Regions from separate parts of the Kosakonia cowanii JCM 10956 genome, predicted to be linked through region 1. Evidence: predicted binding sites of a transcription regulator. Region 1 holds the regulator's gene; the other holds the start of a gene.

Region 1 (4,425 bases):
AAAACCAGATAGTTATACTAAACAGTAGAATCCAGCCAGTGAAAAACTCTATTTATCAGAAAAACACGTGGCTGATCGTGCGAACAAAAAAGCAACAACCGTACAAACTACGTTGCAGGCGCGGGATGAGGCGAGGCAGAGCGGCTCGCCGTCACGAGCCGCCGGAAAGATAAGCTGACAAGGGGGTTATGGGTGGGCGTTTTTGGCAATCAGGCGTTCCGGCAGGACAAAGCTAAAACGCGTCCCTTTGCCCGGCGTGCTGCTGATATCAAGGCGGCTATCGTGGTGATTAACCGCATGTTTGACTATTGCCAGCCCAAGCCCGCTACCGCCGGTCTGGCGCGAGCGCGCTTTATCCACGCGGTAGAAACGCTCGGTGAGGCGTGGAATATGCTCGGCGGCGATCCCCGGCCCATTATCCTCAACGCTGAACTCAGCGCCGTGCGCCACCGGCTGCCAGCGCACGGTAATGTGCGTCCCGGCGGGGGTGTGATTCACCGCGTTATAGACCAGGTTTGAGATGGCGCTGCGCAGTTGCTCTTCACTGCCCAGCACTTTCAACTGGCTGTCGATTTCAAAGCTAAAGCTCTGTTTCTGCTGGCTGAGGGTTTGCGCTTCCCGCTCCACCACGCGCAGCATCATCGGCACATCAATCACTTCATTTGCGCCATGCGTCGGCGCCGCTTCGATTTTTGACAGGGTCAGAAGCTGGCGCACCAGCCCCTCCATCCGCGAGGTTTGCTCACGCATAGTGTGTAATGCTTTTTCACGCGGCGCGCCTTCCAGCGTCTGCTCCTGCATCATCTCAAGGTAGCCCTGCAACACCGTCAGCGGTGTGCGCAGCTCATGGCTGACGTTAGCGAAGAAGTTGCGTCTGGCCCCTTCCAGCTGGTGCATCTGCGTGACATCACGCGCCACCATCAGCAGTTGTTGTTCGCTGTAGGGCATTACGCGGATCTCCAGGTGGCGACCGTTGTTAAGCACCAGATTGAGCGGTTTGCTGAAGGACTGGCTTTTCAGGTATTGGGTAAATTCGGGGTAGCGCAGCAGGTTGAGGATGTTCTGCCCGTTATCATCGGGCCAGCGCAGCCCCAGCAGTTGTTGCGCAAGGCCGTTACACCAGAAGATCATCCCCTCTTCCGTGGTCAATACCACCGCATCCGGCAGCGACTCGGCGCCGCTGCGAAAGCGTTTGATCAGGTTGCCCAACTCGCGGCGGCGCTTTTTATTGCGCATCTGCATCTGGTGCAGGCCGTAGAGCAGCGGCTCCCAGCTGCCGGTGCCGGGCGGCGGCGTCATGCTTTTATCGACCCATAGCCACCAGGAGAGACGCAGCAGATTCCAGAAGTGCCAGATCAGAAGCCCGGTCACTGCCGCCAGCAAAAACCACGGCAGATAGCCGAACATCGCGCCCAGAATAAAGGCGGGGATACAACAAAGGAGGAGCTCCAGCACCAGCCTTTTCCATGACAGCCTTTCCAGCACGCGTCACACTCCTGTCAAATTTCAGAAACGGGTCGAAAAACGATATCCCGTGCCGCGTACCGTCTGCACCATCCGGTCGTGTCCACTCCCTTCCAGCGCTTTACGCAGACGACGAATATGCACGTCTACGGTTCTGTCTTCAACATAGACATTGGTGCCCCAGACGTGGTTCAGCAGCTGTTCGCGGCTGTAAACGCGCTCCGGGTGGGTCATAAAGAAGTGTAAGAGTTTAAATTCGGTGGGGCCCATATCGAGGGGATTTTCGCCGGTCATAACGCGATGGGAGGAGGGATCAAGGCTTAAGCCCTGCATCTCAATCACCTCTTCCACCGCCATCGGCGAAATGCGGCGCATCACGGCTTTAATGCGCGCCACCAGCTCTTTCGGCGAGAAGGGCTTGGTGATGTAATCATCGGCGCCCGTCTCAAGGCCGCGAACGCGATCTTCCTCTTCACCGCGCGCGGTGAGCATCATCACCGGAATATCGCGGGTCATCGCTTCGCGCTTCAGGTGCTTGATAAATTGAATGCCGGACCCGCCGGGTAACATCCAGTCCAGCAGCACCAGATCCGGCCAGGGTTCATTAAGCTGGTTTACCGCGCTGTCAAAATCTTCAGCTTCAACCGGCTGAAAACCATTTTGTTCGAGCACAAAGCACACCATTTCACGGATCGGTGCTTCGTCTTCCACGACCAGAATTCGTCTCGCCATCATTCGCCCTGTATTAATTAGTCTGCAGTATAAATAGCGTCGCCATTATGCGTCAGTTTTATGACAGATTTATGAATAACATGACCGCTATATGACCCAGCCCGCGCGATTGTGACAACGCAAATTTGCGCCAGGCGATGTCCCTGACCCGCTTAATGTTTATAATCGCCGTTATGCTTTTTTGCCACGGGACCACTATGCGCATTCTTCACACATCGGACTGGCATCTCGGCCAAAACTTCTACAGCAAAAGCCGCGCCGCCGAGCACAGCGCTTTTCTTGACTGGCTGTTAACCACGGCCGAGCAGCAGCAGGTCGACGCTATCGTGGTGGCGGGCGACATTTTCGATACCGGATCGCCACCAAGTTACGCCCGCGAGCTCTATAACCGCTTTGTGGTCAATTTGCAGCGCACCGGCTGCCAGCTAATCGTGCTGGCAGGCAACCATGACTCTGTGGCGACCCTCAATGAATCAAAAGAGATCCTCGCTTATCTCAACACCACCGTGGTTGCCAGCGCAGGCGTTGCGCCGTTTCTGCTCTATCGCCGCGACGGCGAACCCGGCGCGGTCTTCTGCCCGGTGCCCTTTCTGCGCCCGCGCGACATTACCGTCAGCCAGGCGGGGATGTCCGGGCAGCAAAAACAGCAGCACCTGCTGGCAGCCATCACCGACTACTACCAGCAGCAGTATCAGGCCGCCTGCGACCTGCGCGGCGATAAGCCGTTACCGATTATCGCCAGCGGCCATTTGACTACCGTCGGCGCCAGTAAAAGTGACGCGGTGCGTGATATCTATATCGGCACGCTGGATGCTTTCCCTGCACAAAACTTTCCCCCGGCGGATTACATCGCGCTCGGCCATATCCATCGCGCGCAGAAAATCGGCGGCACGGAGCATATTCGCTACTGCGGCTCGCCGATTCCCCTCAGCTTTGATGAGACCGGAAAAAGTAAAGGTGTCAATCTGGTGACATTCGCTGACGGCAAGCTGGCAGAGGTGACCACGCTTGACGTGCCCGCCACTCAGCCGCTGGCGGTGATTAAGGGCGAGTTTGCCGATATCTGCCGTCAGCTTGAGCAGTGGCGCGATGCGCCCAGCACGCCGCCGGTGTGGCTCGATATTGAGATTGTCAGCAGCGACTATCTGGTCGATATGCAGCGCAAAATCCAGCAGGTAACCGAAGATCTGCCCGTTGAAGTGCTGCTGTTACGCCGCAGCCGCGAACTGCGTAATCGCCTGATGGCAGGCGAGCTTCGCGAAACCTTAAGCGAATTAAAAGTGGAAGAGGTCTTTGACCGCAGGCTGGCACAGGAGGAGCTCGACGAGATGCAGAGTGCGCGCTTACATACGCTGTTCAGCGAGACCCGTCAGGCGCTGGATGAGGAGAATGACGCATGAAGATCCTCAGTTTACGGCTGAAAAATATCAACTCGTTGAAAGGCGAGTGGAAAATCGACTTTACCGAAGAGCCCTTCGCCAGCAACGGGCTGTTCGCCATTACCGGTGCCACCGGGGCCGGGAAAACCACCCTGCTGGATGCAATCTGCCTTGCTCTCTATCACGAAACGCCGCGCCTCAGCACCCTGTCACAGTCGCAAAACGACCTGATGACCCGCGATACCGCCGAGTGTCTGGCGGAGGTGGAGTTTGAAGTCAAAGGGGTTGCCTATCGCGCCTTCTGGAGCCAGACGCGCGCCCGCGGGCTGGCGGATGGCAATTTGCAGGCCCCGCGCGTCGAGCTGGCACTTTGCGAAACAGGGAAGATCCTCGCCGATAAAGTCAAAGATAAGCTCGATCTCACCGCCTCCCTCACCGGGCTGGATTATGGCCGTTTCACCCGCTCAATGCTGCTCTCGCAGGGGCAGTTCGCCGCATTCCTCAATGCCAAACCGCGCGAGCGCGCCGAACTGCTCGAGGAGCTGACCGGCACCGAGATCTACGGGCAGATTTCGGCGATGGTGTTTGAGAAGCATAAAAGCGCCAAAGGCGAGCTGGAACAGCTGCGCGCGCAGGCCGAGGGCGTCGTTCTGCTGGATACCGAGCAGCGGGCGCAGCTTGAGCAACGTTTGCAAGTACTGACTGACGAAGAGCAGACGCTGCTGAGCGCCCAGCGCAGTGCGCAGGCGCAGGCACAGTGGCTCAGCCGCGAAGCGGAGCTACAAGCGGCGCGCGGGCGGGCGAAAGCGACGCTGGCGCAGGCGCTGCAGGCTCGTAATGACGCCAGGCC
Region 2 (4,425 bases), 830 kb from region 1:
TGCCTTACGTAAAAACGGGGGCTGTGTGCCCCCGTGATGTATTGCGGGTGTTTAACGGGTCAGGCCGGTGCGTGCGGCGGCAGGTTGTGTACCCGCGCCGAATTTCTCAACCTTAGCCTGCTGCTCCGGGTTCTCCGGTGCCACGCTCTCTGGCGCAGTAGAGATGGATTTGCCCAGCGCACCGTTAAGCGCAACCAGATCCTGCTCATTCAGCGTACCGAGCGCCTGCTTAATATTAAGCTGGTTAATCAGGTAGTTATAACGAGCGCTTGAGAGCTGTTGCTTCGCGTTGTAGAGCGTCGTGGTGGCATCCAGCACGTCAACAATGGTGCGTGTACCGACCGAGTAGCCCGCTTCCATCGCATCAAGGGAGCTCTGCGCAGAGACCACCGCCTGTTTGTAGGCGTTGATGCTGCTGATCGAGGCGTTGACGTTATTAAAGGAGGAGCGAACGTTCTGCACTACGCTGCGGTGCGCGCTCTCCAGCTGCTCGCTGGCACCCACGAAGTTAAATTGCGCCTGTTTGACCTGCGAGTTTACCTGACCACCCTGGTAGAGTGGCAGTGAGAAGCTCAGGCCAACTTTGTTCTGACCGACGTCGGAGTCGCTGAACTGCGAGTTGTTACGCGTTCTGGAACCGCTGTAAGAGGAGTTAGACACGCCGGTAGAGGCAGTCAAATCCAGGGTCGGCAAGTGACCATCCTGCGCCTGGCGAATCTGCTCGCGTGCCAGATCCTGGCTCAAACGCGCCTGCAACAGCGTCAGGTTGCGGTTTTCCGCTTCTTTCAGCAGGTTGTTCACCGGCTGCGGTTTGTCGGTCTTAAAGCTCTGGACGTTCAGCGAGGCCAGTTCCGGGTAGTAATTGCCGGTCACCTGGCGCAGCGTCTCTACGGCGTTATCCAGCGCGTTACGCGCCGAAACTTCGTTCGCCAGCACGGTGTCATACTGTGAGCGTGCGTTCTGCACATCGGTAATGGCGACCAGGCCAACGTTAAAACGCTGGGTGGTTTGATCTAACTGGCGATAGATAGACTGCTTCTGCGCTTCGGTGTAGGAGAGCGTATCGATGGCGCTCAGCACGTTGAAATAGGCGGTAGCGGTGTTCAGCATCAGCGTCTGCTGGTCGGTCTGCCAGGTGACATCCTGAATCCCGGCACTTTTTTCCTGTAAAGTCAGCGCGCGCCATTTCGACATATCAAAAATGGTCTGCGTTAATTGCAGTGAACCGCTGGTCACGTTGGAATCGACGCCCTGGCTATCGCGGAAGCCGTTGGTATAGGTGTAGTCTGCCCCCAAACCAAGCTGAGGCAGTAACGGGCTACGCGCTTCATTGATCTTTTCGAAGGCGGCATCGCGGTCGGCGGCGGATTTACGCAGATCCGGGTTGCTTAAACGCGCCTGCTGATAAACCTGTAACAGGTTTTCTGCCTGGCTCATCGCACTGAAACCGGTCAGGCTCAGGCCGATAAAGAGGGGGAGCAATTTCTTCATTTGCATTCCTTGTTGTGAAGCAGTACTAGCGCTGATCTAAATTGGAAAAATAATCGCAGATTCTACCAGAAGTACGCACCGCGAAAGCTTGGCGTAACGTGCCATCGGCATAAATTTGCATCAATCTAACACATAGCGCTTGAAACACGCGTAAAACAGGCTTGAAAATCCACCGATTTATCATCACTTCATATGAGATGCCGCCAATGAATAAGCCAGACTCATCCATCGTTACTTTCACAAAAAATGATGTAGAAATTATTGCACGGGAAACGCTCTACACCGGTTTTTTTTCGCTTGTTCGCTATCGTTTTCGCCATCGTCTTTTTAATGGCGGAATGAGCGGCGAAGTGCAGCGTGAAATTTTTGAACGCGGTCACGCCGCAGTCTTGCTACCCTATGACCCTGTGCGCGACGAAGTCGTGCTGATCGAACAGATTCGCATTGCAGCTTTTGATACCAGCGACACGCCGTGGCTGCTGGAGATGGTTGCCGGCATGATCGAAGTGGGCGAGTCTGACGAAGAGGTCGCACGGCGTGAAGCGGATGAAGAGGCCGGTTTAGCGGTCGGACGCGTAAAAAGGATGCTGAGCTACCTGGCAAGCCCGGGCGGTACCAGCGAGCGCACTGCCGTACTGGTTGGTGAAGTGGATGCCACACAGGCCTCAGGTATTCATGGCCTTGTGGATGAAAACGAAGATATTCGTGTTCATGTGGTGAGCCGGGAACAGGCTTACCAGTGGGTAGAAGAGGGGACAATTGACAACGCAGCGTCTGTCATCGCCTTGCAATGGCTGCAGCTGCATTATGAGAGCTTACAAAACGAGTGGAAAAAATGAAGCGTTACACACCTGACTTCCCAGAAATGATGCGCCTGTGCGAAACCAATTTCGCCCAGCTGCGCCGCCTGCTACCGCGAAATGATGAGGCGGGCGAAGCGGTAAGTTATCAGGTGACCAATGCGCAGTACCGATTAACGATTGTTGAATCCACCCGCTACACTACGCTTGTGGAGATTGAACAGACCGCGCCTGCCGTCAGCTACTGGAGCCTGCCCTCAATGACAGTGCGCCTGTATCACGATGCGATGGTGGCCGAAGTGTGTTCGAGCCAGCAGATCTTTCGATTTAAAGCGCGGTATGATTACCCCAATAAAAAGTTGCATCAACGCGACGAAAAGCATCAAATTAATCAGTTTCTGGCCGACTGGCTGCGTTACTGTTTAGCACATGGAGCAATGGCGATTCCGGTTTGTTAGCGTCGTGAAACCTAAGGACACCATTTGGAAAGCCTGTTAAACCTCTCTCTGGGGAGTGAGTCCAGAGTCAGGGTATTACAAATAACCGATTCTCACCTGTTCGCCAAAAAGCATGAAACGCTGTTAGGAGTAAACACCTGGGAGAGCTATCAGGCGGTACTGAATGCGATCCGGGCTCAGCAGCGTTCGTGCGATCTGATCGTCGCCACCGGCGATTTGGCGCAGGATCATACCGCTGCGGCTTATCAGCACTTTGCTGAAGGTATCGCAAGCTTCGACGCACCCTGCGTCTGGCTGCCGGGCAATCACGATTTTCAACCTGCCATGTACAGCGCGCTGCAGGATGCGGGGATCTCCTCCGCGAAACGTGTTTTTGTCGGTGAGCAGTGGCAAATCCTGCTGCTCGACAGCCAGGTGTTTGGCGTTCCGCACGGTGAGCTAAGCGAATTTCAGCTCGACTGGCTGGAGAAAAAACTCGCCGACAGTCCGCAGCGTCATACGTTACTGCTTCTGCATCACCACCCGCTGCCGTCCGGCTGCAGCTGGCTCGATCAGCACAGCCTGCGCAATGCCGCGGAGCTTGATAACGTGCTGCAACGCTTTCCTCAGGTGCGCACGCTGCTCTGCGGGCATATCCATCAGGAACTCGATCTCGACTGGAATGGCCGCCGTCTGCTGGCGACGCCGTCGACCTGCGTGCAGTTTAAGCCGCACTGCGCTAGTTTCACGCTGGATACCATCGCGCCAGGCTGGCGCTGGCTGGATCTCTACCCTGACGGAACGCTGCACACCGAAGTGTGCCGCCTGGCGGGGAGTGAATTCAGGCCTGATACCGCTTCAGAAGGCTATTGATGTCAACGCTTCTTTATCTCCATGGTTTCAACAGTTCGCCCAGCTCCGGCAAAGCGACGCAGCTGGCGCAATGGGTCGCACAGCATCATCCACATATTGAAATGGTGGTGCCGCAACTGCCGCCCTATCCGGCCGAAGCCGCAGAGACGCTGGAGTCGCTGGTGCTTGCACGGGGCGGAAAAACGCTCGGTATTGTCGGCTCTTCGCTCGGCGGTTATCTGGCGACCTGGCTCTCGCAATGCTTTATGCTGCCGGCGGTGGTGGTCAATCCTGCGGTACGGCCGTTTGAATTGCTGGCGGATTATCTTGGCCCTAACGAGAACCCCTACACAGGGCAGCAATATGTGCTAGAGTCTCGCCATATTTACGAGCTCAAAGTGATGCAAGTTGACCCGCTTGAGGCGCCGGATCTGATCTGGCTGCTGCAACAAACCGGGGACGAAGTGCTCGATTACCGCCAGGCGGTGGCCTATTACGATGCCTGCCGCCAGACAGTTGAAGAGGGCGGAAATCACGCCTTCACGGGCTTTGAGAAACATTTCACACAGATTATCGATTTCCTTGGGCTTGAATAAGCCGCCGGAAACGATGCGATCACTATCTACGAATACACCATGACGCAATCCTATAACGCTGATGCCATAGAGGTACTCACCGGGCTTGAGCCGGTTCGCCGCCGTCCGGGGATGTATACCGATACCACGCGCCCTAACCATCTGGGGCAGGAAGTTATTGATAACAGCGTGGATGAAGCGCTGGCGGGCCACGCGAAGCGCGTAGAGGTCATTCTTCACGCCGATCAGTCGCTGGAAGTTATCGACGAC

What was found. Region 1 encodes PhoB, which activates phosphate uptake and scavenging genes when phosphate is short. Its sites were predicted from a motif close to CTGTCATAAAACTGNCNNAT; they were not measured.
Region 2: a site for PhoB is predicted at 1,606-1,625, ahead of nudF (ADP-ribose diphosphatase). Genes of this name have one in related genera too.

The regions. Positions count from the first base shown of each region.
Region 1 is NZ_CP019445.1:2,293,169-2,297,593, reverse strand. It holds gene phoR (phosphate regulon sensor histidine kinase PhoR) at 187-1,485, opposite strand; gene phoB (phosphate response regulator transcription factor PhoB) at 1,507-2,196, opposite strand; gene sbcD (exonuclease subunit SbcD) at 2,394-3,596, shown strand; gene sbcC (exonuclease subunit SbcC) at 3,593-4,425, shown strand, end outside.
Region 2 is NZ_CP019445.1:1,465,297-1,469,721, reverse strand. It holds gene tolC (outer membrane channel protein TolC) at 52-1,491, opposite strand; gene nudF (ADP-ribose diphosphatase) at 1,698-2,330, shown strand; gene BWI95_RS06755 (DUF1249 family protein) at 2,327-2,749, shown strand; gene cpdA (3',5'-cyclic-AMP phosphodiesterase) at 2,774-3,601, shown strand; gene yqiA (esterase YqiA) at 3,601-4,176, shown strand; gene parE (DNA topoisomerase IV subunit B) at 4,216-4,425, shown strand, end outside.